DNA from 4 places in the Pseudodesulfovibrio thermohalotolerans genome. Region 2 is predicted to be linked to each of the others. Evidence: predicted binding sites of a transcription regulator. Region 2 holds the regulator's gene; each other region holds the start of a gene.
The links. Region 2 encodes sigma-54, which starts transcription at its own class of promoters, with help from an activator protein. Its sites were predicted from a motif close to CTGGCACGGNNNNTGCTT; they were not measured.
Positions count from the first base shown of each region.

Region 1 (7,330 bases), 1.2 Mb from region 2:
CGAGGAATTCCATTTGACAGTTGCCCAGAAAGTGCAGCATTCTTATCCTCGCGAAATCGTTAATGTCATTGTTTCATACGCAGCAAAGAAGCGCAGGGCAAGCCATGGCCAAACTGACCATTGAAACTTTCATCCTTGGTCCGGACGAGACCAACTGCTATCTGGTGAGCATGGGCGGGAAGGCCGTGGTCTTCGATGTGGGCCTGGAGCCGGACCGTCTTGTCGAGCGCATCACGGCTCTCGGCCTGAAGCTGGATGCCGTGTTTCTGACCCATTTTCATATGGACCATATCGGCGGGGTCAAGGAACTCCTTGAGGCCCATCCCGCCCCGGTCTACGCCAGCCCGGAAGACGAGTTCCTGAAGGAGCTTTCCTTCGAGGCGGGCGGCAACCGTGAGTTCGCTCCCTACATCGATTTCGCCTACACCCCCATTGGGCCGGGCAGGCGCACCGCGCTGGGTCAGCCGATGTTCGTTCTGGACACCCCGGGGCACACGCCGGGCAGCTTGTCTTATTTCTTTCCCGCCGCCGGGTGCGTGTTCGTGGGCGACCTGCTGTTCATGATCGCGGTGGGCAGGACCGACCTGCCGCGCGGCAGCTCCTCGGCCCTGCTTGGCTCCATCCGTTCACGCATCTTCACCTTGCCCGAGGACACCCGCGTCTATTCCGGCCACGGCCCCATGACCACGGTGCGCCACGAGAGGGAAAACAACCCGCATTTCATATTCAGTTGATCGCGACAGGCGATTTTTCCCGTTCGTGACCGTCCTTTGCGTCGGCTTTGTTCGCGTGGGGGCTTGATTCAGCGCGAGATCAAGGGCATACAGGCGATAGGGCCGAAGTCCCGCCCGTTCCGTTTCGAGGTCTGGAACAAAGGAGATTCGCCGTGCCTGACAAAATCATGTCCGCTGTGTTGGTCTGTTTTCTGTCTTTGGTGATCGCCCTGCCGTGTGCGGCGGCGGCGGAGAAAGACCTTTCCAAGTGGGGTACCGTTACCGGCCAGGCCCGGCTCTACTACTTCACACAGCGGAACAAGACCACGGGTGATGATTATGACAATATAAAGGAATCATTGGCTATCGGCGGTTATCTCAAATACGAGACCCCGTGGCTGGGCGACCACTTCGGCGCGGCGGCCGCCTTGTACGGCACCGCGCCCGTGACCGGCGAGCTCAACCAGAAGGACCAGGGCGGGACCGGGTTGCTCAGTCCGGACAACGAAGGGTTCGCGGTCCTGGGCGAGGCCTACCTCAAGGTCCGTGTCGAGGAGACCGAGGCGCGGTTTTGGCGGCAGCGCATCGAGAGTCCGTTCATCAACAGCAATGACAGCCGTATGCTCGCCCAGACCTTTGAGGCGTATGGCCTGAAATCCTCGGACATCGACACGCTTGAGCTGTCCGTTTTCTGGGTGGACAAGGAAAAGGCCCGCGATACCGAACTGTTCAAGTCGATGACCGAGATGGCGGGGCTGGACGAACAGGGCGGCGTGTTCATGGCCGGAGCCGATTGGACTCCCGGGAAGGACCTGCCCATGCGGTTCTGGAATTATTACGCCCCGAACCTGGACAACACCTTTTTCACGCAGATCAAGTACACCTTCGGCGATCCCGATGGGGTGCGCTACGGCTTGCTTTTTCAGGGCGTGGACCAGCGCAGCGTGGGAGACCAATTGGGCGGGGACTACACCACGGGCGAGGTTGGGCTCATGGGGTCCCTCATGTTCGCCGGGATCACCTTCGACATCGGCGGGACCGTGGTGGACGGTTCGCAGGGCATCCGGAATTCCTGGGGCACTTATCCGTTCTTCAACAACCTGATGGCCTATTATTTCAACCGGGCCGGGGAGAAGTCGCTCTATCTCGGACTGGCCTACGATTTTTCACGCATCGGGGCCAAGGGGTTTTCGGCCAACATCAAGACCGCCTTCGGCGATACTCCGGACTCGGGCAGCAACGCCTCCTATGACCGCGACGAGTACACCCTGAATTTGAATTACGCCTTTGACGGCGATCTCGAAGGATTTTCCATCCTCAACCGCTGGTCGTATCAGGATGCGGACGAGGACATGGGCGGCAAGGACGGCTTCCAGGTGCGGCTCCGGCTGCAATACGATTTCCAACTGCTTTAGAAATGGTCGGAAGCGGCGGGGATGGAGGAAAAACCGCTTCATCTTCCTTGGCTTATTTATTATGTTGACGGCGGCTGGCTTCCATAACCTCCGAGGATCGACAGATGGCAGAAGAAAGCGTTCCGGTGAAGGAAAACACGGCGGTTGCGCCGGAAATTCATGAAGCGGCGAAGAAATTGCTGACCAGGCGGTTCAAGTTCATCCGGAAACCGGACGACTCTTTGAAACGGCTGGCGCGGCTTGGCGTCGAGCGCGTGGCCGCGGATATGGCCGCCCACCCGCAACGCTACCGGGAGCCTGAGCCGGAAGCGCCCCTGCCCGAGGTCAGCCCGCTGGACCCCCTGGACATCCTGCGCAAGGATCACCAGCTCCCGGCCCTGCCCCAGGTATTCCTCGAATTGCAGCAGGCCATCGGCTCCCGGTCCACATCGGCCGACGACCTGGCCGAGATCATCAGCCGGGACCCCGGCCTGACCGCCTTCCTCCTGCGTATGGTCAACTCCGCCTTCTACTCCCTGCCCATGCAGATAGACACCATCTCGCGGGCCGTCACCGTGGTCGGCGTGAATCAGCTTTCCACCCTGGCCGTCGGCACTTCGGTCATGTCCCTGTTCAAGGACGTGCCCGCCGACGTCATCGACATGGAGCAATTCTGGAAACATTCCATCTGCTGCGGCCTTATCGCCCGGCGGCTGTGCCGCATGTCCGGCAAGGGCGACCCGGAACGGGCCTTTGTTTCCGGCCTGCTGCACGACATCGGCCAGCTTATTCTCCTTCAGGTGGAGCCGGAGAGGGCCACGGCCGTCCACGCCCATGCCCGTGCCAAGGACGCCGTGCTGTTCGCCGAGGAAAAGACTTTGCTCGGGTTCGACCACGCCACCCTGGGCGGAATGCTCCTGCGCAAGTGGAACTTCCCTTACGTCCTGGTCTCTGCGGTGCTTGAACACCATCATCCCAAGCCCGGGCACAAGGAAGCCGAGCCGCTTCTGGTGCACTGCGCCGAGACCCTCGCCACCGGCCTGGGCGTCGGCTCCAGCGGAGAGTTCTTTGTTCAGCCGCCGTCCCCGGAGGCGTGGGCCTCCATGAACTTCACGCCTGAACAGATGGACGAGATGGTCGAGGACCTGGACGAGGAATTGGAAGAGGCGTTCTCCATTCTTCTGGATAGGTAAACCGCCTTCGCAAAGGGCTATCCGACCCGTCTGGAACTTCTGCCTTTCGCGCGCCGTGTTTGACAACTCGCGCGGCAGGCCGTAGATGTTCCGACCGAACCCGAATCAACGGAGGTTTTGCCATGCGTGAAAAAGTTGAGGACGTGCTGGACAAGATCCGGCCCATGCTGCAGGGCGACGGCGGCGATGTGGAGCTGGTGGATATCACCGACTCCGGTATCGTCAAGGTCCGCCTGACAGGAGCCTGCAAAGGCTGCCCCATGTCCCAGATGACCCTCAAGAACGGCATCGAACGGATTCTTCTCAAGGAAATCCCCGAAGTAAAGGGCGTCGAAGCCGTATAGCGGAAGAAGCCTCCCCCGGACCCTGTTTTTTCCCTTTCTTCCCCATTTGATGCGTCGCCGCATAAGGGGGAGGGCGGGTAAATGGGGCGGAGGGCGGCATTCGACATATTACATACTAAGAACATCCGCCGCGTTCGCACCTACCGCGAAGCGGCGGTAAAAAAGTTTTGGAGATTCTCGGAAACCTTTTTCAACAGGCTTCCGAGCCGCCGGAGGCATTCTCATGACCAAAGTTGTTTCCCGTTTCGCGCCGAGCCCGACCGGGTTTCTGCATATCGGCGGTGCCCGCACCGCACTGTTTTCCTGGCTTCTTGCCCGGTCCATGGGCGGGGAGTTCCGTTTGCGCATCGAAGACACGGACCGTGAGCGGTCCACCCAGGAGGCCACGGACGCCATCATCGACTCCATGCGCTGGCTCGGGCTTGAGCACGACGGCGAGATAGTCTTTCAGTCCGCCCGTTCCGAGCGGCACAACGAGGTCATCGACCAGCTTCTGGCCTCGGGCCACGCCTATTACTGTCAGTGCAGCAAGGAGGACGTGGACGCCATGCGCGAGAAGGCCATGCGGGAAGGCCGCAAGCCCAAGTACGACGGCACCTGCCGTGAAAAAGGGCTGACCTCGGGCGTGGTCCGTCTCAAGACCCCGCAGGAGGGCGCCACCGGCTACAAGGATATGGTCAAGGGGTTCATCTCGGTGGAGAATTCCGAGATGGACGACATGATCCTGCGCCGTACGGACGGAACCCCCACCTACAACCTGGCCGTGGTGGTGGACGATCACGACATGGGCGTGAATCATGTGCTGCGCGGCGACGACCACGTGAACAACACCCCGCGACAGATCCTCATCTATCGCGCCATGGGGTGGGACGTGCCGGAATTCGGTCATGTGCCTATGATCCTCGGCCCGGACAAGAAAAAGCTTTCCAAGCGCCACGGCGCGCTGTCGGTCATGGAATACGAGAAGATGGGCTACCTGCCCGAGGCCGTGACCAACTACCTGGCCCGGCTGGGGTGGTCCCATGGCGATCAGGAGCTGTTTTCCATGGACGAGATGATCGAGTTTTTCTCCACCGACGGCCTGGGCAATTCCCCGTCGGTCTTTGACCTGACCAAGTTCGAATGGGTCAATGGCCAGTACATGCAGAAGGCCGACCCGGACCGTCTGGCCGGGATGCTCTGCGACTTCCTGGCCCGCGAGGTGGGCGAGGAAGAGGCCAAGTCCGTGACCCGCGAGCAGTTCGCCCGCATCGCGCCGCTGTTGCAGCCCCGGGCCAAGTCCCTGCTCGACATGCTGGAGCAGGCCCACCCGTTTATCGTGGACGCCTCGTTCCTGCCCTACGACGAGAAAGCGGTGAAGAAATTCCTGACCGATGAGACCAAACCCCTGCTCGCGGAGATCGCCGATCGCATGGAAGGCCTCGATGAGTTTACCGAACAGGCCCTGGAGGAACTGCACCGCCAGTTCATCGAGGAAAAGGACATCAAGTTCAAGGTCGTGGCTCAGCCCATCCGTGTGGCCATCACCGGCAAGACCCAGTCGCCCGGCCTGTTCGAGACCATGATCGTGCTCGGCAAGGAACAGACGCTGGCCCGAATCAGAAGGGCGGTCGAGCTGTAGCCCGCCGCGTCGGATGGAAATTGACTGAAAGGCCCCCGTCGGAAAGATTCCGGCGGGGGCCTTCGTTCGGGGTGGTGCTCCGTTAGCCGTTGCGCAGTTTGTCCTTCATGGCGAGAAACTTGCTCGTATCAATCTCGCCGGAAGCATAGCGGCGTTTGAGGATTTCCTCCGGCGTTGCGGATTCCGGAGGCATGGCGGGTTTGTGGAATAGTCGCACCAGGATATATATTATCAGCCCCAGCACCAGGAATTGGACTATACCCCCGTGGAGGAAGCTCATTGAGCCGAACCAACCGCCGGGCCCTTCGCCGAATCGGAATCCCGGGCCGGAACACCAGGTTCCGAGTGAAGTCAAAAATTCCATGATTTCTCCAGAGCTTGTTTGCTTGGAAGAAAGCATGGACTGTGCCAAACTGATTTGTCAGCTATTTCGGCATATTGCCGTTAGGGGACAGTGGGAGGAATGGTGCAGATGTGCAGACCCTTGCGTGCAGAGGCTACACAAGGTTGCACAAGGGGGAGGGGAGAGAGGAATAAGGACAGCAGGACGATGGACGCAAAAAAGTTGCCGCCGAAAAAAAGTTTCGGCGGCAACTTCTTGCCATCGAAATGTGCTGCACGTTAGGCTTCGGGCTTCTTGCTAGCCACGGGCTTGACCACTGCGCCATTGCGGATGCAGCGGGTGCAGGCCTTGATGCTGACGACCTGGCCGGACTCCAGCTGATGACGAACCTTCTGCAGGTTGGGCATGAAGCGGCGCTTGGTCTTGATGTGGGAATGGCTGACATTGTTGCCGGTCTGGGGACCCTTTCCACAAATATCGCAAACCTGAGACATTGCGACCTCCTAATGTATTCTAAGGAAATAATTCGTTTTCGTACTTGCAAGGCCGCCTGGTTCTGGTAGCTTCTCCGGGCAGCGGGAGAGAATCCTTACCGAGCCCTGAAGCAAATGGCAAGGGTTTTTTTCTTGACATGGGATTTTATTACCATATAGGAAGCACCGGTTGTCCGGCCGTGGAGCCGGGCCGAAGACGGAGTGCGACATGGTTGAATACTGGCTGACTATCAGCGACATTGCCGCGGAGGGCGGGAACTTCACCTTCGACGACCAGAATTTCTGGCGCGATGCGTGGCGTGCGTTTAAATTGGACATCCGTCCGGGCCGCGACCTTGTGGCCGAGTATTCCGTTTTGCCCCAGTCCGACGACGGGGCGCTGGTACGCGGTACTCTCAATGGTGCCGTCATGCTGGCCTGCGACCGTTGCGCCGAACATTTCGAATACGGAATCGACGTGAACTTCGATGCCTTCGAGCAGTTGCCCGATGGCGACGAGGGTGAAGGCGATCCCCGGGTGCGCCTGGATAATGGTCAGCTTCAGCTCGACATGGGCGCGATCCTCTGGGAGGAATTCGCCCTGGCCCTGCCGTTCAAACCCCTGTGCGGGGAGTCCTGCAAGGGCGTCTGTCCCGGATGCGGCGTCAACCTCAATACCGGCGAGTGCGCTTGCGAGCGGGAAGAGGGTGACGAAAGGCTTGCGGTTTTCCGCAACTTGAAGATAAAGTAACGCCCTTGCCCGGAGCTTCGGCTTCGCGGCATTCGGTTGAGAACAAATCAATACGAGGTATATATCATGGCTGTCCCCAAGAAGAAAACGTCCAAGTCCCGCAAGGGTATGCGCCGCGCTCACGATAAGGTTGCCGCTCCCAACGTCATTTACTGCGAGTGCGGTGAGCCCACTCTGCCTCATCGCGCCTGCTCTGTCTGCGGCTCCTACAAGGGCCGTCAGGTCATTGACGGCGAAGATGCCTAGCAGCGTGGGAATCCCGGCGCCGCGCATTGCCGTGGACGCCATGGGGGGAGATTTCGGGCCCGGCGTTGTCGTGCCCGCTGCGGTGGCCGCCGCGCGCGAGGGTATTGCCGTCGTGCTTGTCGGAGACGGCGAGCGCGTCCGAGCCGAGCTCGGCAAGCTCGATACCAAGGGGCTGGACATAGACGTTGTCCACGCCTCCCAGGTGGTCGAGATGGATGACAAGCCCGCCGACGCGCTCAGGCGCAAAAAGGA
Region 1 is NZ_CP120635.1:3,246,959-3,254,288, reverse strand. Features, by position in the region: gene LF599_RS15280 (SGNH/GDSL hydrolase family protein) at 1-40, opposite strand, end outside; gene LF599_RS15275 (MBL fold metallo-hydrolase) at 105-734, shown strand; gene LF599_RS15270 (OprD family outer membrane porin) at 887-2,128, shown strand; gene LF599_RS15265 (HDOD domain-containing protein) at 2,233-3,300, shown strand; gene LF599_RS15260 (NifU family protein) at 3,423-3,644, shown strand; gene gltX (glutamate--tRNA ligase) at 3,868-5,265, shown strand; gene LF599_RS15250 (SHOCT domain-containing protein) at 5,348-5,629, opposite strand; gene rpmB (50S ribosomal protein L28) at 5,887-6,102, opposite strand; gene LF599_RS15240 (DUF177 domain-containing protein) at 6,311-6,832, shown strand; gene rpmF (50S ribosomal protein L32) at 6,899-7,078, shown strand; gene plsX (phosphate acyltransferase PlsX) at 7,071-7,330, shown strand, end outside.
Region 1: a site for sigma-54 is predicted at 5,660-5,677, ahead of LF599_RS15250 (SHOCT domain-containing protein). Genes of this name have one in related genera too.

Region 2 (7,330 bases):
AGCTGGGCCCGTGGGAGAAACTCAACGAGACTCTTTCCAACCCCAAGGGGGCGGTTAAAATCGGTATTGTCGGCAAATACGTCGACCTGACCGAGGCCTACAAGAGCCTGCACGAGGCGCTGATTCACGGTGGTGTGGCCAATGAGGTCAAGGTGGAATTGGAGTACGTCAACTCCGAGAAGGTCACTCCTGCCAACGTCGAGAAGAAACTCAAGGGACTGGACGGCATTCTGGTGCCCGGCGGCTTTGGTTCGCGCGGCATCGAGGGCAAGATTCTGTCCATCAAGCACGCCCGCGAGAACAAGATTCCCTTCTTCGGCATTTGCTTGGGTATGCAGTGCGCCTGCATCGAGTTCGCCCGCAACGTCATTGGACTGGAAGGCGCCAACTCCGAAGAGTTCGACAAGGCCACCCCGCATAATATCATCTACTTAATGAAGGAGTGGTACGACTTCCGGACCAAGAAGACCGAGACCCGCTGCGAGGAATCCGAGAAGGGCGGCACCATGCGTCTGGGCTCCTACCCCTGTAAGCTCAAGAAGGACACCAAGGCCTACGAGGCTTACAAGACCGTGAACATCGATGAGCGCCACCGCCATCGTTTCGAGTACAACAACAAGTACATCGCGCAGTTCGAGGAGAACGGCATGGTCCTGTCCGGCACGGCTCCCGACGAGTCCCTGGTGGAGATCGTGGAACTGCCCAACCATCCGTGGTTCCTGGGTTGTCAGTTCCACCCGGAGTTCAAGTCCAATCCCATGAAGCCGCATCCGCTGTTCCGGGAATTCATCAAGGCGGCCAAGGACGAGAAGGCCAAGAAGTAGTTTATGGCGGATCTTTATCAAGTCAGCAGGTCCGGCCCGTTCATTCTGGCCGGACCCTGCGCCATTGAGAGCAGGGAAATCGCCCTCGAAACGGCCGACGTGCTCGCCGGACTGGCTTCGAAGCTGGATATTCCCATTGTCTACAAGAGTTCCTTCGACAAGGCCAACCGGACCTCGGTAACCAGTTTTCGCGGCCCCGGTCTGGAGAAGGGGCTGGACATCTTGGCCGAGGTGAAGCGGACCACGGGGTTGCCCGTGGTCACGGACATCCACCATCCCGAGCAGGCCGCGCCTGTGGCCGAGGTGGCGGACGTCCTGCAGATCCCGGCGTTCCTGTGCCGCCAGACCGATTTGCTGGTGGCCGCAGCCGAAACGGGCAGGGTGGTCAATGTCAAGAAAGGGCAGTTCCTGGCCCCTTGGGACATGCGAAACGTGGTGGACAAAATCCGTTCCGTCGGCAACGACAAGGTCTGGCTGACCGAACGGGGGTCCACGTACGGCTACAACAATCTGGTCGTGGACATGCGCTCCATTCCGCAGATGAAGGCGTTCGGCGTTCCTGTCGTCATGGACGCCACCCATTCGGTGCAGCTTCCCGGCGGATTGGGTGGCGCATCGGGCGGACAGCGGGAATATGTGTCCGTTCTGGCCTCGGCTGCCGTTGCCGCGGGTGCGGATGGCGTGTTCATGGAAGTTCATCCAGCCCCGGACAAGGCGTTGTGCGATGGTCCCAACAGCCTGCCGCTTGCCGAGGTGGAAAGCCTTCTGAAAAGACTTTTGGCCTTGTGGGAGATCAATCGTGGCTGACGCGACCGCGCTCGCGCGGAAGATCAGGCTGCTGGTGCTCGACGTTGACGGCGTGCTCACCGACGGCGGCCTTTACTATGGCGAAGATGGCCTGCTTATGAAACGATTTAACGTGCAGGACGGTCTCGGCATCAAGATGGCCCAGGCCGTCGGCCTTGAGATCGGGGTCATCACCGGGTTGAACCAGGCCCCCGTGGAGAATCGCGTCCGGGAACTGGGCATCAAGTTCTACTACGCAGGCCACCACCACAAACTCCCTCTGTTTGAGGAAATATGTGAAAAAGCCGGGGTCGATCCGAGCGAGGCCGCCTTCATGGGCGACGATTGGATTGATTTGGCCGTTATGAAACGCGCGGGGCTGGCCCTTTGCGTGCCCAACGCCGTGCCCGAGGTGGCCGAGGCCGCCGACTGGATGTCCACCCGCAAAGGCGGGGAGGGCGCGGTTCGCGAGGCTGTCACCTTCATCATTGAAGCCCGGGGCCTCAAGGAAAAAGCCCTCAATTACTGGGTGGACTAGATGAAAGGCCGTCCGGCTCTGATTCTTCTCGTCATATTCGCTTTGGGGCTGCTTTTAGGCGTGGGCGTCAACGAACTCTTTCTTTCCGATCCTATTCTGGAGCCGAAGGAAGACGTTGAGCGCGCCCCCATATCCCGTGAGGCCATGTTCGCCGACGCCGATATTTCGGCTGAGGACATCGAATTGGTGCAGGGCAAGCAGGGAAGTCTGAATTGGAAGCTCCTGGCCAAAAGCGCGAAGTACAATCAGGAACTCGGTATCATTGCCGTGAATTTCCCGCAGCTCACCGCGTTTTTCGGCGATGACCGCCAAGAGGTCTATGTGCAGTCGGAGCGTGGCGAGGTGGATCAGGAGAATGACAACCTCACACTGTACGACAGGGTCAGCGGCCGCTTCGGCGATTTGGCCTTGGATGCCCAGCAGCTTGATTATGTGGGGGCGATAGGTAAGGTGTACCTCAAAGGCGGCGTCTCGTTGCGCCGTTCCGACATGATCGTCCAGGCCAAGGCCCTGGAGATCGATCTTGTCACGAGACAACTGGTGGCCGCAGGTGGCGTGGAAGCGTTGCTGGCCCCCGAGGGACTGGTTGGAAGTCCTTTGCAAGACGACAAGGAATAAGACGTTGCTGAATACGGTTCGCCAAACGGTTATTTTGCTGATGCTGGTTGTGCTCCTGATTCCGGCCGGGGCGATGGCCCAGGACTGGGGCGAGGTGTCCGAGGCTACGGTCAACCTCAACGTTCGCAAGGAACCCGCTCCGGGCTCGGCTCATGTGGTCACGCTGACCAAAGGGCAGCGGGTGAGGACCGACTTTCCGCAAAACGGCTGGGTGGCAGTATTCGAACTCGATGAAAAGGAACGCGACCTGTCCAAAGCCATCGGGTATGCCAACGCCAAATATTTCAAAACAGTACAGGTGAAGAAGGCCGAACCCACGCCGGCCGCCGCTCCGCAACAGGATTCCGGCGAAGGCGAGGTCAAGGCGCCCGTGGCCGAGACTCCGCCGCCCGCATCCGTTCCGGTGAGTGTCGATCCGAGCCGTGCGCCGGTAAAGATCACCTCCGACCGCATGACCTATGACGAGGCGGGCAAGGTCATTTCCTTCGAAGGCAACGTTGTCGCGGTCCACGGCGAACTGACCCTTTGGGCCGACAAACTTTCGGCCTACCTTTTGGCTGACGGACAGAGGAAATTCTCGGCCGACAGCGTTGAGCGAATCGTTGCCGAGGGCAGTGTTCGAGCCAAGAAGGGCAACACCGAGGGAACCTGCGGCAGACTGACCTATCTGGTCGGCCCGCAGCTTCTCAAGATGGAACAGAATCCCAAGTTGCAGGACGGCCCCAATTCCCTGACGGGCGAAGTCATCAATTTCCATATCAAGGACGACCGGTCGGAGGTCATAGGCGGCGAGCAGCGCGTCAAGGCCATCTTCATGACCCCCGGCAACATGAAGGTGCAATAGCCATGGGCGAAGGTCTGCGCGCAACCAACCTGTCCAAGCGGTACGGCCAGAAAGAGGTCGTGCATGGCATCAACATCGAGCTCAACTCCCGGGAAGTCGTCGGCCTGCTTGGCCCGAACGGCGCGGGAAAGACCACGACGTTCTACATGCTTGTGGGCATCGTGCAGCCCAATACCGGGGTGGTCACCCTGGATGGGCAGGAGCTTACGGACAAACCGCTGCACGAACGCGCCCGGCTTGGGGTAAGTTATCTGCCGCAGGAAAGCTCCATCTTCAAGAAGCTGACCGTGCGCCAGAATTTGGAGATCATTCTCGAACAGACCTCCATGACTTCCAAGGAGCAGCGGGCGAGGGCGGATGAATTGCTTGAGATGTTCACCATCACCAAGCTGGCGGATCAGGCGGCCATGTTTTTGTCCGGCGGTGAGCGGCGCAGGCTGGAGATTGCCAGGGCGCTTATTCTCGACCCGCAGTTCATTCTTCTTGATGAGCCATTCGCGGGTATCGACCCCATCGCGGTCATCGACATCCAGGAAATCATCTCCGTACTCAAGTCCATGGAGATCGGTATTCTCATTTCCGACCACAACGTTCGGGAAACTTTGAATATTTGTGACAGAGCCTATCTCGTTTACGAAGGTACGGTCATTCTTGAAGGGGCTCCGACCGATATCGTGAAGTCCAGCCGAGCCCGGCAGATTTATCTGGGCGAAGATTTCCGGCTCTGATTCACCGCCCACATCTTTTTTTAGCTTTCTCGATTTACACTGTACCCAAAGGTTGGTACACTTTTTTCATACCATAATATATTCGATTGATTGCGAATAGAAACAGGATGTTATCACAATGGTGTTGCATCCTTTAATTCGTTGTGGCATAGTTCAACCGAAAGAAATGGCAAGCCGAGCAAAAAAAATTTCTTTATCCGGCAGCCGATAAACGCAACCCTAAGCGAGTGACGAATCATGGGATTGGAACTTCGACAACAGCTCAAGCTCTCACAGCAACTGGTCATGACGCCCCAGTTGCAGCAGGCCATCAAGCTGCTGCAACTCTCCCGTCTTGAACTGTTGGAGACGGTGCAGCAGGAATTGTTGGAGAATCCTTTCCTGGATGAGACCGAAACCGAAACCGAGGTATCGGACAAGTCCGAGGTTCTGACCGAGTCTCAGGCCGAAGAGGAACTGGTCCGCAATGCGGATTGGGAGAACTATCTCGGCGAATTTTCCTCCACCTCCAAGCAGGCGTTGTCCCGCGACCTGGAAGTGCCTGAGGAGGGCGTTTCCTTTGAGGCGCGGTTGGCTTCCAAGCCGTCCCTGGAAGGCCATCTCAATTGGCAGATGCGGCTTTCCAGTTTCAGCGAAAGCGAGCTTGCGATTGGTGATGTCATCCTCGGCAATCTTGATTCCAACGGCTATCTCCAGGCTTCCATGGAAGAGTTGACCGCCATGGTTCAGGCTTCCGAGGAGGAGATTGAGAGCGTACTCACTCGCATTCAGCATCTCGATCCCGTCGGGGTGGGCGCGCGCACTCCGCAGGAGTGTCTTCTGGTTCAGATGGAGGTTCTTGATTACGACGACCCGATCCTGGTGTCCCTCGTGCAGGACCATCTGGAAGATCTGGAAAAGAACCGCTACAAGCCCCTTGCCCGCAAGTTCAAGATTTCCATGGAAGAGCTCAAGGAGTATTTGGATCTTCTCCAGACCCTGGACCCCATGCCGGGCGCCAATTTTTCCAGCACTGAGCCGCACTATGTCAGCCCTGATGTCTTCGTCTACAAATACGGGGAAGATTTTGTCATCATTCTTAATGAAGATGGGATGCCCCGTTTGCAGATGAACACCTTCTACATGGACTCCATGAAGGGGGCGGCCGACAAGGAAAAGGAATACTTTCAGGAAAAGATGCGCTCCGCCGCGTGGTTGATGAAAAGTCTGTACCAGCGGCAGCGAACCTTGTATAAAGTAGTTGAAAGTATTGTCGGTTTTCAAAGAGCCTTTTTCGAGGAAGGCGTAACAAAGCTCAAACCCCTGATCCTCAAGGAGGTGGCTGAGGATATAGAGATGCACGAGTCCACCGTGAGCCGGATCACTACCAGCAAGTATGTTTCGACTCCTCATGGAATTTTCGAGTTGAAGTTCTTCTTCAACTCGGCCCTGGACCTCAATGACGGTTCCCAGGTGGGTTCGGAGAGCGTCAAGGCGCTCATCAAGCAAATGATCTCGGAAGAAGACACGAAGAAACCGCTCAGTGACGAGAGAATCGGCGAAATCCTCCAGGAAAAGCTGGAAGTGAATATCGCCAGGCGCACGGTCGCCAAATACCGCTCGGCCATGGGCATTCCTTCTTCTTCCAAACGCAAGCAGTATTTCTAGATTCTGCTTGCCGCAAACGCAACCAGGAGGCAGCGTATGAACATCAGCTTCACTTTCAAGAATTTCGAGCCTTCCGATCACCTCAAGGGGTACGCGGAAAAGCGTTTTGAAAAGGTAGCGAAATACGTTTCCGATGCGGAAGCAGATCTCCAGGTCAATTTGTTGGTCGACAAGTTCCGCCACAAGGCGGATGTGATCCTGAACTCGGATCGCATTCATATCTCGGCCTACGAAGATTCTGAAGATATGTATTCGACCATCGACATGGTCCTGGACAAGCTGGAAGCCCAGCTCCGCAAGATGCGGGAAAAGATGAAGAACCGCCCCAGACAGGCGCGTCCCAATAAAATGGCGCAGATGAACTACCTGTCCTTCGAGGAAGGCGGCGGTGCAGCTCCAACCATCGTTGGCTCCGACGCATACGAGCCCAAGCCCATGTCCGTGGACGAGGCCGCCATGCAGTTGGATGCCCTTGAAAATGAGTTCCTGGTGTTTCGCAATTCGGAGACCGAAGGCGTTAACGTCATATACAAGAGAAAAAACGGCGATTACGGACTGATCGACCCCGGTAACTAAGCATGAAACTCAGTGATTATCTGGCGAAGGAGCTGATCCTTCCCGAATTGCAGTCCGAGAACAAGTCGGACGTATTGCATGAACTAGTCGCCCCCTTGGGCGAACAATATCCAGAGATGGACACGGACCTGGCGGTCCGTGTCCTTCTCGATCGAGAAAGACTCGGATCCACCGGGATCGGCGATGGCATCGCCATTCCGCACGGCAAGCTTGAGGACTTGGAGAAGGTCATCGTTGTCGTGGGCCGCAGCCTGAAAGGCGTGGAGTTCGAGGCGCTCGATCACAGCCCCTGCAACATTTTCTTCCTGGTGCTCGCGCCGGAACAGGTGGCGGGTATGCATCTGCGCGTTCTGGCTCAGATATCCCGTCTTCTCAAGGACGAGGAATTCCGCAAGGCTTTCCTCACGGCTGAAGATACTGAGGCTCTCTGGACTCTCCTCAAAAGCGTCTAAACCGATGGGTGTGCACCGATGACGTCGAACAATTCCTTTCCCGTGGTCATCGTTACCGGACTCTCGGGTTCCGGCAAGAGTACGGCTCTTCGGGTTTTCGAAGACCTCGGCTTCTTTTGTATCGACGGCCTGCCGTCCGAAATGTCGCCCAAGCTGGCTGACCTTATTCTCAAGTTCGATACCAAGTATCGGGGGCTTGCGCTAGGCATGGACCTGCGCCAGCTCGAATTTGTGGACGGATGGGCTCAGGCGCTGGAAGGTTTTCGAGAACTCGGCATCACCCCGCAGGTCCTTTTCCTTGAGGCAAAGATGGCTGA
Region 2 is NZ_CP120635.1:2,070,003-2,077,332, reverse strand. Features, by position in the region: gene LF599_RS09880 (CTP synthase) at 1-824, shown strand, start outside; gene kdsA (3-deoxy-8-phosphooctulonate synthase) at 828-1,631, shown strand; gene LF599_RS09870 (KdsC family phosphatase) at 1,624-2,148, shown strand; gene lptC (LPS export ABC transporter periplasmic protein LptC) at 2,149-2,766, shown strand; gene lptA (lipopolysaccharide transport periplasmic protein LptA) at 2,807-3,610, shown strand; gene lptB (LPS export ABC transporter ATP-binding protein) at 3,613-4,338, shown strand; gene rpoN (RNA polymerase factor sigma-54) at 4,576-5,985, shown strand; gene hpf (ribosome hibernation-promoting factor, HPF/YfiA family) at 6,022-6,561, shown strand; gene LF599_RS09840 (PTS sugar transporter subunit IIA) at 6,564-7,013, shown strand; gene rapZ (RNase adapter RapZ) at 7,032-7,330, shown strand, end outside.

Region 3 (7,330 bases), 570 kb from region 2:
CTGGTCCACGAATTCCTGCGCCTCGGCCATGCCCGCCGCAAATCCTTCGTGCCTGGCCGTGGCGCGCAACGCCTCGGCTTCGAGCTCGGCCAGCATCTTGATTTCCTTGGCCGCGTCGCGGGCCTTTTCCCGCACCCGGGCCAGATATTCCTCGTTGGTGGACTCGTCCCATACGAGCTGGCGCTTGCCCTCCAGCTCCTGGATGCTCATTTCATCCGGGCCGGGCGTATTCATGCCGACCACGACCTTGCCCGTCATGCGCGGGCGGTGTGTCTGGTGCTTAGATAAAGACATCGCTGCCACCTCGGCTGATGACGATCTTGCCTTCGTCCTCCAAACGGCGGACGGTCTTGACGATGGCCTGCTGCGCGGCCTCCACCTCGCTGAGCTTCTTGGGCGGCATGATTTCCAGGTCTTCCTTTATCATGGCCGAAGCGCGCTCGGACAGGTTCTTGAAGAACTTCTCGCGCAGTTCCTCGCTCGCGCCCTTGAGCGCGACCGTGAGGTCCTCGTTGGATACCTCCTTGAGCAGTTCGCGGATGGCGATGTCGTCGATGCTCTTGACGTCCTCGAACACGAACATGAGGTTGCGGATGTCCTCGGCCATCTGGGTGGACTCCTCCTCGATCTCGGAGAGGACCTCTTCCTCGGTGTTGCGGTCCACGGCGTTGAGAATCTCCGCCACGGAATTGACACCGCCGACCTTCTTGCCTTCCTTGCCGCCCATGGCGATGAGCTGGCTTTGCAGGACCTTGTCGACTTCCATAAGCATTTCCTCGGCCACGGCTTCGAGCTTGGCGAGGCGCATGAGCACTTCGGCGCGTACGCCCGCGGGGAGGTTCTGGATAAGCTCGGCGGCCTGATCCGGGTGCAGGTGCCCCAGGATGAGAGCCAGGGTCTGCGGATGCTCGTTCCGGAGAATCTGCGCCAGGATGCGCGGGCTGACGTTTTCCAATTCCTGGAACGGCGTGGGGCCGGTATCCAGGTCCAGGGAATCCATGATGTACTTGGCCGTTTCCGAGTCCAGGGACTGGGTCAGCAGCCGCTTGACCTGTTCCGGACCGCCCACCAGAAGTTCCGCGCCGTAGGCCAGGGCCTCGTTGTACTCCTTGAGGACTTCCAGGACTTCCTCCTTCGGCACGGAGTCGGTTTCGAGCATGGCCTTCGATACGGCGGCGATTTCGTTACGCTCCATGCGCTTGAATACCTCCGCCGTGAACTTCTCGCCCAGGGCGAGGAGCACGATGGCCGTTTTCTGGGGGCCGGTAAAATCTGCCATTTCTTATGCCTCCTGGGTGAGCCAGGTCTTGAGCAGGTGGACCGCCTGATCGATATTCTCGTCGGACAGTTGAATCGCGTGGTTCTTGGCATTTTCGAGCCGTCTGGACGTGTCCAGGGCTTCCTCGTCCATTTCTTCCTCTTCGAGGGCGAGGCGCTCGGTGCCGGGCAGTCCGGCCATTTCCTCGATTTCCTGTTCGGCGACGCGGGGCCGGATCAGGGCCATGACCACCGGCCGCACGACCAGGATGAGGAAGAGGAAGATCAGCAGGCCGTTGAGGAACGGCTTGCCCAGCCGCTGGGCGTATTCCAGCATGGTCCGCATGAGGGAGTCGCCGTCGGCCAACTGCGGTTCGCCGAAGGAGATGTTGCTCACCTCGATGGTGTCGCCGCGCTGGGAGTCGAAGCCCACCGCGTTCTCGATCAGGGTGCGGATGCGATTGATTTCCTCGGCGGAGCGGGGCGCGTAGACGGCGTTGCCGTCGGCGTCCGTCTCCCACGTCCCGTCGACGATAACCGCAACGGTCAGACGTTTCAATTCCCCGACCGGGGTAATAATATTTTCTTCCTGCCTGTTTATCTCGAAGTTGGTGGTCCTGGACTCGCGGGTGGAGTCCTGGGTGGTCTGGGTCCCGGTGAAGCCGTCGCCCCGGAAGTTGACGTCGGGTTCGCCGCCGGCCAGCGAGGCCGCGCCCTGGGTGGTTTCCTCGTTGCGGGTCTCGGAGCGGACCACGGAGCCGTCAGGGTCGTAGGTCTCCTTGCGCACGGTGCGCTGGCTGAAATCAAGGTCGGCGTTGACGCGGGCGATGACCTTGTCGGGACCGACGGCGGGGCCGAGAAGTTCGAGAATGCGGCGTTGCAGCTTGCCTTCCACATCCGCCTTGTACAGGAGCTGGGCGTTGGACATGGCCAGGCCGGAGGTCTCGTCCTCCGGGGTATACAGGGGATGGCCCTTCATGTCCGTGACCGTGATGTTCTTGGGCTCAAGGCCTTCCACGGCCATGGACACCAGATTAACGATGCCCGTGACCTCGTCGGGTTCGAGCTTGCCGTCGCCCTTGAGTTGCAGGACGATGGACGCCGAGGGCGCTATCTGGTCCTCGATGAACAGGGACTTCTGCGGGATGACCAGGTGCACCCTGGCCTTGTCGACGAGGGGAAATTCCGTGATGGTGCGGGCCAGCTCGCCTTGTAGAGCGCGCTGGTAGTTGACGTGCTGGACGAAGTCGGTCTGGCCGATCTGCACCTCGTCGAAGATTTCGAAGCCGATGCCCTGGCCGTGCAGGTTGCCTTCGCCCGCCACCTTGAGCCTGAGCTCGTACACCCTGTCCGCCGGGACCTTGATGGTCCGGCCGTTGTCCTCAAGCTTGTAGCTTTCCTTCTGGCCCTGGAGCATGGCCACGATCCTGGACGCGTCCTCGGGGTAGAGGTTGGTCATCAGGACCCTGTAGTCGGGTTTGTTCATCCAGTAGATCATCAGCGCGAAGGAAACGATCACTGCGGCGGCCAATCCGCCGATGAGGATTCGTTGTGACGCGGTGCGGTCTGCCCAGAGACCCTGTGCTTTGGACCAGTATTCGGCGACGAACGGAGGCATCTTCTATTCTCCAGCTTGCGTTGGCTGTGTTGCTACGGGTTGCGGCGACGCCTAGAACGGCATCTGCATGATTTCCTTGTACGCCGACATGACCTTGCTGCGGACGGCACCGGTCATCTGCATGGCCATGCCCGCCTTCTGCATGGCGATCATCAGCTCATGCACGTTCTGGCTCTTGCCGGACGCGAATTCCTCGATCATGACCTTCTTCTCGCTTTGCAGGTCGTTGACCTTGACGAGAGAGGTCTTGAGGGTGTCGTTGAAGCTCCGGACTGGTTCCTGGGGCTTTTTGAGACTTTCGGAGACCGTGGAGTCCACCGTGCGGCGGCGGATGTCCATGGCGTTCTGGTATGCGTTGATGGCGACGCTCTTGACGACCATTTGCTATCTCCTTTTCCCTAGCCCTGTCCGATGACGAGGGCTTTTTGAAACATTTGTTTGGCCGCCTGGATCGTCTGGACGTTTGCCTCGTATCCGCGCATGGCCTGCATCATGTTGGCCATTTCCTCGACCACGTTGATGTCCGGGTAGAACACGTAGCCCTGGTCGTTGGCGTCGGGGTGATCGGGCTCGTAGACCTGCTTGAAGGGCCGCTGGTCGGCGGTCACTCCCAGAACCTTGACGCCTTCCAGGTTGCGGTTGAGTTGGTCCTGCATGGCCTGGTCGAAGGGCGAGTATACCGGGGTGGCCTCGAAGGAGACCGATTTACGCTGGTACGGCCCGCCTTCGGCCGTCTTGGTGGTCCGAATGTTCGCCATGTTCATGGAAATGACGTTGAGCTGCGCCCGCTGGGCCGTGAGGCCGGATGCGCCTATGTCCAGGGCTGTCATGATATCCATTTACTTGCTCCCTTCCTGAATGACCTTGTTCATGCCGTCGAAACTCTTTTTGATGACCGAGGCCAAGGCGTTGTACATCATGGTGTTCTTGGCGTTCGTGGCCATCTCCTTATCCAGATTCACGTGGTCCATGCCGTGGACCTCGCGCGCCCGGAAATCGTCCAACCCCTCGCCCTTGAAGCCGTCGGGATCAAAGGTCGCGGGAAGATGCGACTGCTCTGTGCGGGTGAGTTTTCCCAGGGCGTTCTGGTTCAGTGCGGCCTGCAGGCGGCCTTCGAATTCGAGGCGGCGGGCCCGGTAGCCCGGTGTGTTCACGTTGGCGATGTTGCCCGTGACGATATTTTGACGTTCCAGGCGCAGGTCCATGACCTTCGCCGTCAAGTTGAGCTGGTGCTCGAAAAGTCCTCGCATTTCTTGATCCTCCTGCATTCGCGTAGGCGTTGCGGTCCCGCGGAGGCATGATTTTCCGGCGGGAACGCATAAGACTAAGCAACTCCCGTTCCAAACAGATAAGGAACAGGGATTATTGGATATTGCTAAAAAAAGGAAGACGGCGCGTCAGAGTTGCGGACAGGGGGTCGGAATTTGGCGCGTTTTTTAGGCGGCAACACGGGTAGATTCTTCCCTTTGGTCCGTCGCGAGGGAGGTGCCAGGCTACGCAGGATGCCTGGATGTTTGCTTGGAATATAAATAAATACAGATTGTTACGCTGCCTTTGTTACGATGGGCGTGAACTGGATTGCCGGTTCTTGGCACATTGATTGCTAGATCGATTTCGGCCGAATCGGCCAAGGATTTTTTTTCAGCCCGGCCCTCCGGGAAAAGGAGAAATGGAGGGGAACTATGAGTGGTCATCTGGATTACGAAATCAACAAGGAACTCGGCGAATGCTACCTGTTCATGGGTGAGCTGGACAAAGCCGAGGAGTATTACAAGAAGGCCGTCGGCTCCAACGGCGTCCATCCCGACCCGTATCTCGGCCTGGCTACCGTCGCTGTCCAGCGCGGCGATCTGAACGATGCCGAGATCATGTACAGGAAGGCCCACAAGATCGAGCCTTCGGATAAGAGTCTTTCCGGGATCGGCCTCATTCGCATGGAGAACGGCGACAAGGAAGAAGCCTTCACTCTGTTTGTCGAGGCCATCGGCATGAATCCCGAGAACATGGTCGCTCTGTTCAGCCTGATCCGGCTCGGACATGAGCTGAACCGCCTCGGCGAGATCATCCCGCATCTCGAAAATTATCTTGAAATCGACCCGGCCAAGCATGAAGTGCGCTACTCCCTGGCCGGATGCCTTGTCTGCGCCGGGCAGACCGAAGCGGCCGCCAAGCAGCTTGAGATCATCCTCGAAAAGGATCCCGAGCACAATGCCGCCAAGGAAATGCTCGAACAGATCCGGTCCTGACAACGGTCTCCCCTCCCGTTGATTTCCCGCCCCGCAGCCTGTTGCCGCGGGGCGGGGGGTCAGCCTTTCTGTCGTTGAGGCCTCCGTCGGCCGCATGACGGACATTTTTCCGCCCGGGGTGTCCGCATCGGTCTTTTTGTCTTTTCGTGTTTGGCGGCCGCTCTCTCCGAGATCGGTCCGTTGCCCTGTTTCCCACATTTTGAAGCTGCCTGCTTGCGGCTATTTTCCGTTTTCCTGGAATGACAGGCCGTTGAATGTTTAACGGTCTTTCATCTTCTTGTGACGCGAGCTGTTGTTTTTCGGTTTTTTTGCAGTTTTCGGTATCGCGGACCAATGTTTTTTGAACACCTGTGGAAAAACACCGGCGTAATGGGCCGTTTTTCGCCGGAAACCGTGGCCTTCCGCGCCTTGCCTTTGGGCAACAAATCTGGCACAGGCTCACAAAACATCAAGTGAGGTTTGCGATGAATCTGTTGCCTGTTAAGAGAGCTATCCTTTCAGTGACCGACAAGACCGGTCTTGCCGAATTCGGCGAGTTCCTGGTTGAGCAGGGGTGCGAGCTGGTGTCCACCGGCGGCACCAAGAAGATGCTGCAGGGTGCCGGTCTGCCCGTCACCTCGGTGTCCGACGTCACCGATTTCCCCGAGATCCTGGGCGGCCGGGTCAAGACCCTGCACCCGCACATCCACGGCGGCATCCTTGCCGACAAGGATGACGAGGCGCATATGGAAACCCTGCGCGACTTCGGCATCGAGCCGTTCGATCTGGTTTGCGTCAATCTGTACAATTTCGCCGACGCCGTGGCCAAGGGCCTGGACCTCAAGGCCGCGGTTGAGCAGATCGACATCGGCGGTCCCACCATGCTTCGGGCCACCGCCAAGAACTTCCACTCCATCTGCGTGGTCCCCGATCCCAAGTACTACGAGACTGTACGGAAAGAGATCGAGGAGCACGGCGGCCTGACACTCGCCTTCCGTAAGGAGATGGCCACCCTGACCTTCAGGCTTACCAGCGAGTACGACGCCATGATTACGAAGTACCTGAGCGAGAACGACGCCTAGACGTTGTTTTCGCCCCGCCGCGCGGCGTCAGGGGGATTGCCGCGCGGCGGAAGAGGGTGCATAATCAACCCGCGGTTCAGGGGGCGGAGGCCGGACCGGCGCAGTTTGCCGGCTATCCGGCTTCCGCTCCCTTAATCGTAAAAAGGGAAGAGCTTCGGCGTTCGGCCGAAGTCGAGTATTCCGCCAAACAGGGAGCGTAGTCATCGCCCAGAAACCGAAGGGCAACCTGCAAGGGTTGAAGCCCAACCATATCAAACGGCTGTCACGGCTGTATCAGCGTCAGTTCCCGACTTCCGGGATCTACACCACCGAGCAGGGCCGCGAACTGGCCGAGCTGTCGAGCGAAACGGGCCGTCAGATCGGATTGCTCATCGACCGGCAGGGCAAAGTCGAGATGGTCCTGGTGGGCGACAACCGCGCCATCTTCATTCCGGAACTCCCGCGCGCCCGTATGAGCTCCGGCCGTCTGCGCGGCCTGCGGCTGCTGCATACCCATCTGGCCGGCGAAAGCCTGAGCCAGGAGGACCTCATGGACATGGTCTTCCTGCGGCTTGATTCCGTGGCCGTGTTGACCGTGCGCGAGGGAGCGCCTGTTTCCGTGGAGGCCGCCCATCTGCTGCCGCCCAATCCCGACGAGAAGAGTTACGAGCTGCTGTCGCCCGTGCGCTGGGACCGCTTTGAACACGATCTCGGAGCCGTCACAACCGCCCTTGAGGACGAGTTCGGCCGCCAGGCGGACGGACGGGGCACCGGGACGGACGAGAATCGCGCTCTGCTGGTCAGCGTGGACGAGACCCCGCGTCCGATGCAGGAGCTTTCCCTGGACGAGTTGGCCGAGCTGGCCGACACCGCCGGGATCGTGTCCGCCGGGACCATGATCCAGCGGGTGCGCAAGCGCAATCCCAAGTTCATCATGGGCAAGGGCAAACTGGCCGAGCTCGAAGTCCGCGCCTTGCAGGCCAATGCCTCCATCATCATTTTCGATCAGGAGCTTTCGCCCACCCAGATGCGCAACCTGGCCGAGATCACAGAGCGCAAGATCCTGGACCGCACTCAGCTTATTCTTGATATTTTCGCCCAGCACGCCACGTCCAAGTCGGGCAAGCTCCAGGTGGAGATGGCCCAGCTCAAGTACACCCTGCCGCGAC
Region 3 is NZ_CP120635.1:2,641,107-2,648,436, reverse strand. Features, by position in the region: gene LF599_RS12555 (FliH/SctL family protein) at 1-294, opposite strand, end outside; gene fliG (flagellar motor switch protein FliG) at 281-1,279, opposite strand; gene fliF (flagellar basal-body MS-ring/collar protein FliF) at 1,283-2,875, opposite strand; gene fliE (flagellar hook-basal body complex protein FliE) at 2,927-3,256, opposite strand; gene flgC (flagellar basal body rod protein FlgC) at 3,274-3,714, opposite strand; gene flgB (flagellar basal body rod protein FlgB) at 3,715-4,125, opposite strand; gene LF599_RS12525 (tetratricopeptide repeat protein) at 4,558-5,121, shown strand; gene LF599_RS12520 (IMP cyclohydrolase) at 5,586-6,182, shown strand; gene hflX (GTPase HflX) at 6,418-7,330, shown strand, end outside.
Region 3: a site for sigma-54 is predicted at 4,202-4,219, ahead of flgB (flagellar basal body rod protein FlgB). Genes of this name have one in related genera too.

Region 4 (7,330 bases), 880 kb from region 2:
CATGATTTCCCGTTTCCGCAAGTCGTCGGCCGTGTGCTGGGGAATCAGTTCACCGTACTGCGTGGATATGGTCCGCATGAAAACCTCTCTTGGCGTTTTGAAAATCGGCGTCGCGTCGGGATGTCCGGCGGGCGGTGCCCCGGGGCGGCGCGGCGCGTCCGGCGGCGTTGCACCGTCCGATGACGAGCAGAGCCGCGTAGCTGACGATCAGCAGGGCCAGGGAGAGCAGGCCCGCCTGGCCGTATTCCAATGCCTCGGAGTGCTCGAAGATGGCTATGGAAGCTACCTTGGTGCGGCCGGGAATGGAGCCGCCGAGCATCAGCGCCACCCCGAATTCCCCCACGGTGTGCGCGAAGATCAGCGCGGCCGAGGCCGTGACCCCGCCCACGGCGTTGGGCAGAATCACGTGGCGGAAAGTCTGCAAGCCGGTCATGCCCGAAGAGCGCGCCGCCTCGATGATGCCCGGGTCGATTTTTTCGAAGGCCGCGCGCATGGGCAGCACGCCGAAGGGCAGGCTGTAGGCCAGGGAGCCGAGGACCAGCCCTGTGAAGGAGAAGGGCAGGGGAAAGCCGAAGGCGGCTTCCCAGGCCGCTCCAAAGGGGGATTTCGGACTCATGACCATGAGCAGGCCGAAGCCGAGCACCGTGGGCGGCAGAACCATGGGCAGGTTGCACGCCGCCTCAATGTACCGCTTGCAAGGGGCGTTGGACGCGGCCAGCCAGTAGGCCAGAGGCATACACAGGGCGAGCAGGACAGGGGTGACCGCAAGGGCCAGTTTGCCGGTGACCAGGAGCGAGGAGACGTCCATGGCCTTGCCTATGGGGCCGCGACGCGCGCGGGTGCCTCGGACGGGGTTGCGGGCCGGGGCGCATCACCGGTGGCGGCGGTGCCGGACAGGACGCAGAGCCACAGACAGATGAAAAGCAGCTTCCTGAGCATGGAGCCTCCTAGTTTTTGACGAGTTCGGTCAGTTCCCCGCAGGTCAGGGGGCGTTCCAGCTCCCAGGCCAGTTTCCTTACTTCGCGGACAAGGGCCGCGAGACCCTGTTCCGGAAGGTCGAGGCCGTGGTCGGCGAGGGCGCGGGCCACTGCCGCTCGCCCACTTTTGCCGCCAACCGCGACCATCCGGTTCGCGCTGATGCGACTTGGATCGAACGGCTCGAAAAGACCGGGCGACTTGCTGAGGGCGTGCGCGTGCAGGCCGGACTCGCAAGCGAAAATGTCCTTGCCCGCGATCGCCTTGGTTCGGGGAATCGGTACCCCGGCAGCTTCAGAAACGAAATGGCAGAGTCCGCGAAGGTTTTGAACATCATACGCATGGCTTTCCTCCTTGATTGCCAGATAAGCGGCCAGCTCCTCTGTGGCCGCGATGCCCGACCGTTCGCCGATGCCGAGCAGGCTGGCGTCGGCGAAATGCGCTCCGGCGGACAGCGCGGAAACGGCGTTGCCCGTGGCCATGCCGAAGTCGTCGTGGCAATGCACGGCCAGGTCGATTTCAAGTTTGCTCCTGAAAGCGGCGACGAGTTCCATGGTTCCTGATGGGGAGAGCAGCCCGAGTGAGTCGGACAGGCGGATGCGGGACGCGCCCACGTCTTGCGCCAGACCAGCCGCCTTGAGGGCGAAGTCCCGGTCTGCCCTGGACACGTCCTCCAACCCCACGGACACATAGCCGATGCCCATGAGACGGGCCGCGAGCACGGTGCGGGCCAGGCGTTCCAGAAGCCCCTCGCGGTCGGTCTTGAGCCGTTCCCCTATGTGCAGGTCGGAAACCGGGACACCGATGTTGATGCGTTCGATCCCCAGTCTCGCGGCAGTACGGATGTCTGTTTCGCGGCAGGGCGACCAGACGGACAGGGCGGTGCGGCCGCGCCGATTTTTCGTCCTGCCCAGGAGTTCGTCCAGCCCTTCCTGTCCGACCCAGCCGAGCTCGATCTCCTCCACGCCGACGGCCAGCAGGCCGGATATGATCCGTTCCCTGGCCTCCATGGAAAAGTAGGCCCCGAAAAGCTGCGCTCCTTCCCTGAGTGTGGTGTCGATCAACATGTGCTTCGTCCTTGTGGATGGTTGCCGGTGATGATTCCTCTTCAGCATGAACGGTGCCAAATTGGGTGGATTCTATAACACGCTGTAATTAAAGGCATAATTCTTTTACAAAAAAAGGATGGATCAGCCTACGTTTTTGTAGGTTCCTACAGTTCTGTCTGGTCAAGTGGTCGCAACCTACATTTTTCGTAGGTAGCGTTTTTACCGATGCCTTTCATATTTCTCCTTATATGACAGCGTGTTGTTTGTAGTTGCGTAAATTGGCACGACCTTTGCCAAATGAGGCCATCGACGCAAACAAAACCCTGGAGGAGAAACCATGAGGAAAGTAGCTATTTACGGAAAGGGCGGCATCGGCAAGTCCACCACCACCCAGAACACGGTCGCCGGATTGGCGGAAATGGGCCGCAAGGTCATGGTCGTGGGCTGTGACCCCAAGGCCGACTCCACCCGTCTGCTACTCGGTGGTCTGGCTCAGAAGTCCGTTCTGGATACCCTTCGCGAGGAAGGCGAGGACGTGGAACTCGAAGATATCCGCAAGCCCGGCTTCGGCGGTACCTGGTGTGTGGAATCCGGTGGCCCCGAGCCCGGTGTGGGCTGTGCGGGACGCGGCATCATCACTTCCATCAACATGCTGGAGTCCCTCGGGGCCTACGAGGAGTCGGAAGGGCTGGACTACGCCTTCTACGACGTCCTCGGCGACGTTGTTTGCGGCGGCTTCGCTATGCCCATCCGCGACGGCAAGGCCCAGGAAATCTACATCGTCTGCTCCGGCGAGATGATGGCCATGTACGCGGCCAACAATATCTGCAAGGGCATCATGAAGTACGCTGAATCCGGCGGCGTCCGTCTGGGCGGGCTCATCTGCAACTCCCGTAACACGGACCGCGAGGCCGATCTGATTACCGAACTTGCCTCCAAGCTTGGCACCCAGATGATCTACTTCGTTCCCCGCGACAACGACGTGCAGCGCGCCGAAATCAACCGCAAGACCGTTATCGAATGGGACGGCGACGTTCCTCAGGCCAACGAGTACCGCGGTTTGGCCAAAGCCATCGACGAAAACGAGATGTTCGTTATTCCGACCCCGCTCGAGATCGAAGACCTGGAAAAGCTGCTCATGGACTACGGCATCATGGAAGCCGCCTAGTTCTCCCGAACATTTCGCCCGGTCGGCGGCCCCGGCAGGCGCGGAATTCGAAAGAATTCCGTGCCTACAGGGGAAAACCAACCTCGAAATATGGCGGATGTAATACCGAAAAACGATCAAAGTCAGTAATTACGAAGAGATAGGAGAGAGCAAAAATGATGATCATGGTACGAGCGATTGTGCGGCCCGAGAAATCGGATGAGGTCCTGGCCGCCCTGATGGACAATGGTTTTCCCGCAGTCACCAAATACTCCGTGGCCGGTCGCGGCAAGCAGCGCGGCATCAAGATCGGCGAAGTCACCTACGACGAGATTCCCAAAACCATGCTCATGTGCGTGGTCAAGGCGGCGGACAAGGATTTCGTGGTCAACACCATAATGGACGCCGCCCGTTCCGGTGCCAAGGGAGCTTTTGGCGACGGCAAGATTTTCGTTTCGGACGTCGAAGACGTCTACACCATCAGTTCCGGCGTCAACGAGACCGCCGCCGAGGAGGCCGCGTAATGAAGGAAGTCATCGCAGTCGTGCGCATGAACATGATGAACCAGACCAAGGCCGCCTTGAACGAGGCCGGAGTGGACGCCTACTTCGCCCACGCCGCGGAAGGCCGGGGCAAGGGGTTCGTCAACGCCGCCGTCGTCGAGGGCGCGGAGAGCGGCTACGAGGAAGCCGCCGCCGTGCTCGGTGAGAAGGGCAAGCTCTATCCCAAGCGCATGGTAACGGTAGTGGTCCCCGATGATCAGGTGGCCGACGTGGTCGAAGCCGTCATCGCCGCCAACAAGACCGGCAAGCCGGGCGACGGCAAGATCTTTGTCCTGCCCGTCGGCGACGCCGTTCGCGTCAGAACCGCCGAGACCGGCGCTAAGGCCATAGCCTAGGCAACACGAAGGAGTATTGAGAATGGCCAAGACGAAGAAAGTGGTGCAGCTCATGCCCACCGACATCAAGGAAGAGCTTCTGAAGAAGTATCCTCCCAAGGTGGCCCGGAAGCGCGCCAAGCAGATAATGATCAATGAAGCCACGGAAGCCGAGGCGCCGCCCGAGATCCTGGCGAACGTCCGCACCATCCCGGGCATCATCACCATGCGCGGTTGCACCTACGCGGGTTGCAAGGGCGTTATCATGGGGCCGACCCGCGACATCCTGAACATCACCCACGGCCCCATCGGCTGTGGATTCTACTCCTGGCTGACCCGTCGCAACCAGACCGATCCCGGTCCGGACGGCGAGAACTACATGCCCTACTGCTTCTCCACGGACATGCAGGACCAGGACATCATCTTCGGCGGCGAGAAGAAGCTCGCGGCCGCCATCCAGGAAGCCTACGACATCTTCCATCCCAAGGGGATCTGCGTCTTCGCCACCTGCCCGGTGGGTCTCATCGGCGACGACATCCACGCGGTCTCCAAGAAGATGAAGGAGAAGTTCGGCGACTGCAACGTCTTCGCCTTCTCCTGCGAGGGGTACAAGGGCGTTTCCCAGTCCGCCGGCCACCACATCGCCAACAACCAGGTCTTCAGCCATCTGGTGGGCGAGAACGAGGAGGCCAAGGAAGGTAAGTACAAGATCAACCTGCTGGGCGAGTACAACATCGGCGGCGACGGTTTCGAGATCGACCGCATCTTCAAGAAGTGCGGCATCACCAACATCTCGACCTTCTCCGGGAATTCGTCCTATGACCAGTTCGCCTCCGCCCAGCACGCCGACCTCGACTGCGTCATGTGCCACCGGTCCATCAACTACGTGGCCGACATGCTTGAGACCAAATACGGCATCCCGTGGATCAAGGTGAACTTCATCGGCGCCGAGTCCACGGCCAAGTCCTTGCGCAAGATCGCCGAGTACTTCGGCGACAAGGAACTCATCGACCGGGTCGAGGAGGTCATCGCCGAGGAGATGCCCGAGGTCAAGGCCATGGCCGAACAGGTCCGCCCGCACACCGAGGGCAAGACCGCCATGCTGTTCGTCGGCGGCTCCCGCGCCCACCACTACCAAGACCTCTTCGCCGAGATGGGCATGAAGACCCTGTCCGCCGGGTACGAGTTCGCCCACCGCGACGACTACGAAGGCCGTCACGTCATCCCCGAGCTCAAGCCCGACGCCGACTCCCGGAACATCGAGGAGATCACGGTCGAGGCCGACGAGAAGCTCTACAACCCGCGCAAGACGCCCGAGGAACTGAAGGCGTTGGAAGACGCCGGTTACGAGTTCAAGCACTACGCGGGCCTGAACGAGCAGATGGACAAGGGCACTCTCGTCATCGACGACCTGAACCAGTACGAGGCCGACAAGCTGGTCGAACTGCTCAAGCCCGACATCTTCTGCGCGGGCATCAAGGAGAAGTTCTCCATCCAGAAGCTCGGCGTGCCCATGAAGCAGCTGCACAGCTACGACTCCGGCGGCCCCTATGCCGGGTTCAAGGGCGCCATCAACTTCTACAAGGAAATTGATCGGCTCGTGACCTCCAAGGTGTGGTCCTACATGAAGGCCCCCTGGCAGGAATCCCCCGAACTGACCGCCACCTTTGTTTGGGAATAGGAGACTACAATGGCTTTACTGAAACATACACCCGTTGAGATCAAGGAGCGCAAGGCGCTCACCATCAACCCGGCCAAGACGTGCCAGCCCATCGGGGCCATGTACGCTGCGCTCGGCATCCACGGATGCCTGCCGCATTCCCACGGCTCCCAGGGTTGCTGCGCCTACCACCGCTCGACACTGACCCGGCACTATAAGGAGCCCATCTCCGCGGCCACCTCGTCCTTCACCGAGGGCGCGTCGGTCTTTGGCGGGCACGCCAACCTGGTGCAGGCCATCGACAACATCTTCACGGTCTACGACCCGGAAGTGATCGCCGTGCACACCACCTGCCTGTCCGAGACCATCGGCGACGATCTGAAACAGATCTTCGACAAGGCCACCAAGTCCGGCAAGGTGCCCGAAGGCAAGACCTGCCTCGGCGCGGCCACCCCGAGCTACGTGGGCTCCCACGTGACCGGCTTCTCCAACATGGTCAAGTCCATGGCCCAGCTGGCCGAGCCGTCCGGGCACAAATCGCACAAGGTCAACGTCATCCCCGGCTGGGTCGAGCCCGCCGACATGGCCGAGATCAAGCGCATCGCCGAAATGGTCGGCGTGGACATCACCCTGTTCCCGGACACCGACGGCGTGCTCAACGCCCCCCTGACCGGCGAATACAAGATGTTCCCGGACGGCGGCGTGACCGTTGCCCAGTTGAAGAAGACCGGCGACGCCATCGGCACCCTGGCCCTCGGGGAGTGGTGCTCGGCCGACGCCGCCCGTTGGCTTGACGCCAAGTGCAAGGTCCCGTGCACCGTGCTGGACATGCCCTTCGGCCTGGCGGCCACCGACCGTTTCATCGACGTGCTGCGCACCGTGGCGGGCGTGTCCGTGCCTGAATCCGTGGCCTTCGAGCGCGGCCAGCTCGTGGACATGATCTCCGACATGCACCAGTACTTCTACGGCAAGCGCGTGGCCATCTGGGGCGACCCGGATCAGCTCATCTCCATGTGCGAGTTCCTGGTCTCCCTGGACATGCAGCCCGTCTACGTCGTCACCGGCACCCCGGGCAAGAAGTTCGAGGCACGCATCAAGGAAATCTGCGCGGACAAGCCGTTCGAGGTCAAAGTCAAGGCCAAGGGCGACATGTTCCTCATGCACCAGTGGATCAAGAACGAGCCGGTCGACCTGCTTATCGGCAACACCTACGGCAAGTACATCGCCCGCGACGAGGACATCCCGCTGTTGCGCTGGGGATTCCCCATCCTGGACCGCCAGGGGCATCAGTACTTCCCCACGGTCGGCTACAAGGGCGGGCTCAGGCTCCTTGAGAAGATCCTGACCCTGCTCCTGGACCGCAAGGACCGCGATGACCCGGAGACGACCTTCGAGCTCGTCCTGTAGCGTTCAGACCCGGTCCGGGGCGGAGACCTTCCCCCTTCGCCCCGGACCAAACCCCGAAACCGAGAAGGCCGTCATGTCAAAGAGCAACGTCGAAAAATACGCTTCCCATCCCTGTTTCGGCATGGCCGCGCGTAAGACCGTGGGCCGCCTGCACCTGCCTGTGGCTCCGCGCGCCAACGCCCGCGCCCGTTTTTCTGACGGCGCTTTTGGGCGGG
Region 4 is NZ_CP120635.1:2,947,921-2,955,250, reverse strand. Features, by position in the region: gene LF599_RS13860 (hypothetical protein) at 1-78, opposite strand, end outside; gene modB (molybdate ABC transporter permease subunit) at 50-808, opposite strand; gene LF599_RS13850 (LeuA family protein) at 948-2,042, opposite strand; gene nifH (nitrogenase iron protein) at 2,362-3,192, shown strand; gene LF599_RS13840 (P-II family nitrogen regulator) at 3,348-3,695, shown strand; gene LF599_RS13835 (P-II family nitrogen regulator) at 3,695-4,069, shown strand; gene nifD (nitrogenase molybdenum-iron protein alpha chain) at 4,092-5,729, shown strand; gene nifK (nitrogenase molybdenum-iron protein subunit beta) at 5,739-7,115, shown strand; gene LF599_RS13820 (radical SAM protein) at 7,189-7,330, shown strand, end outside.
Region 4: a site for sigma-54 is predicted at 2,303-2,320, ahead of nifH (nitrogenase iron protein). Genes of this name have one in related genera too.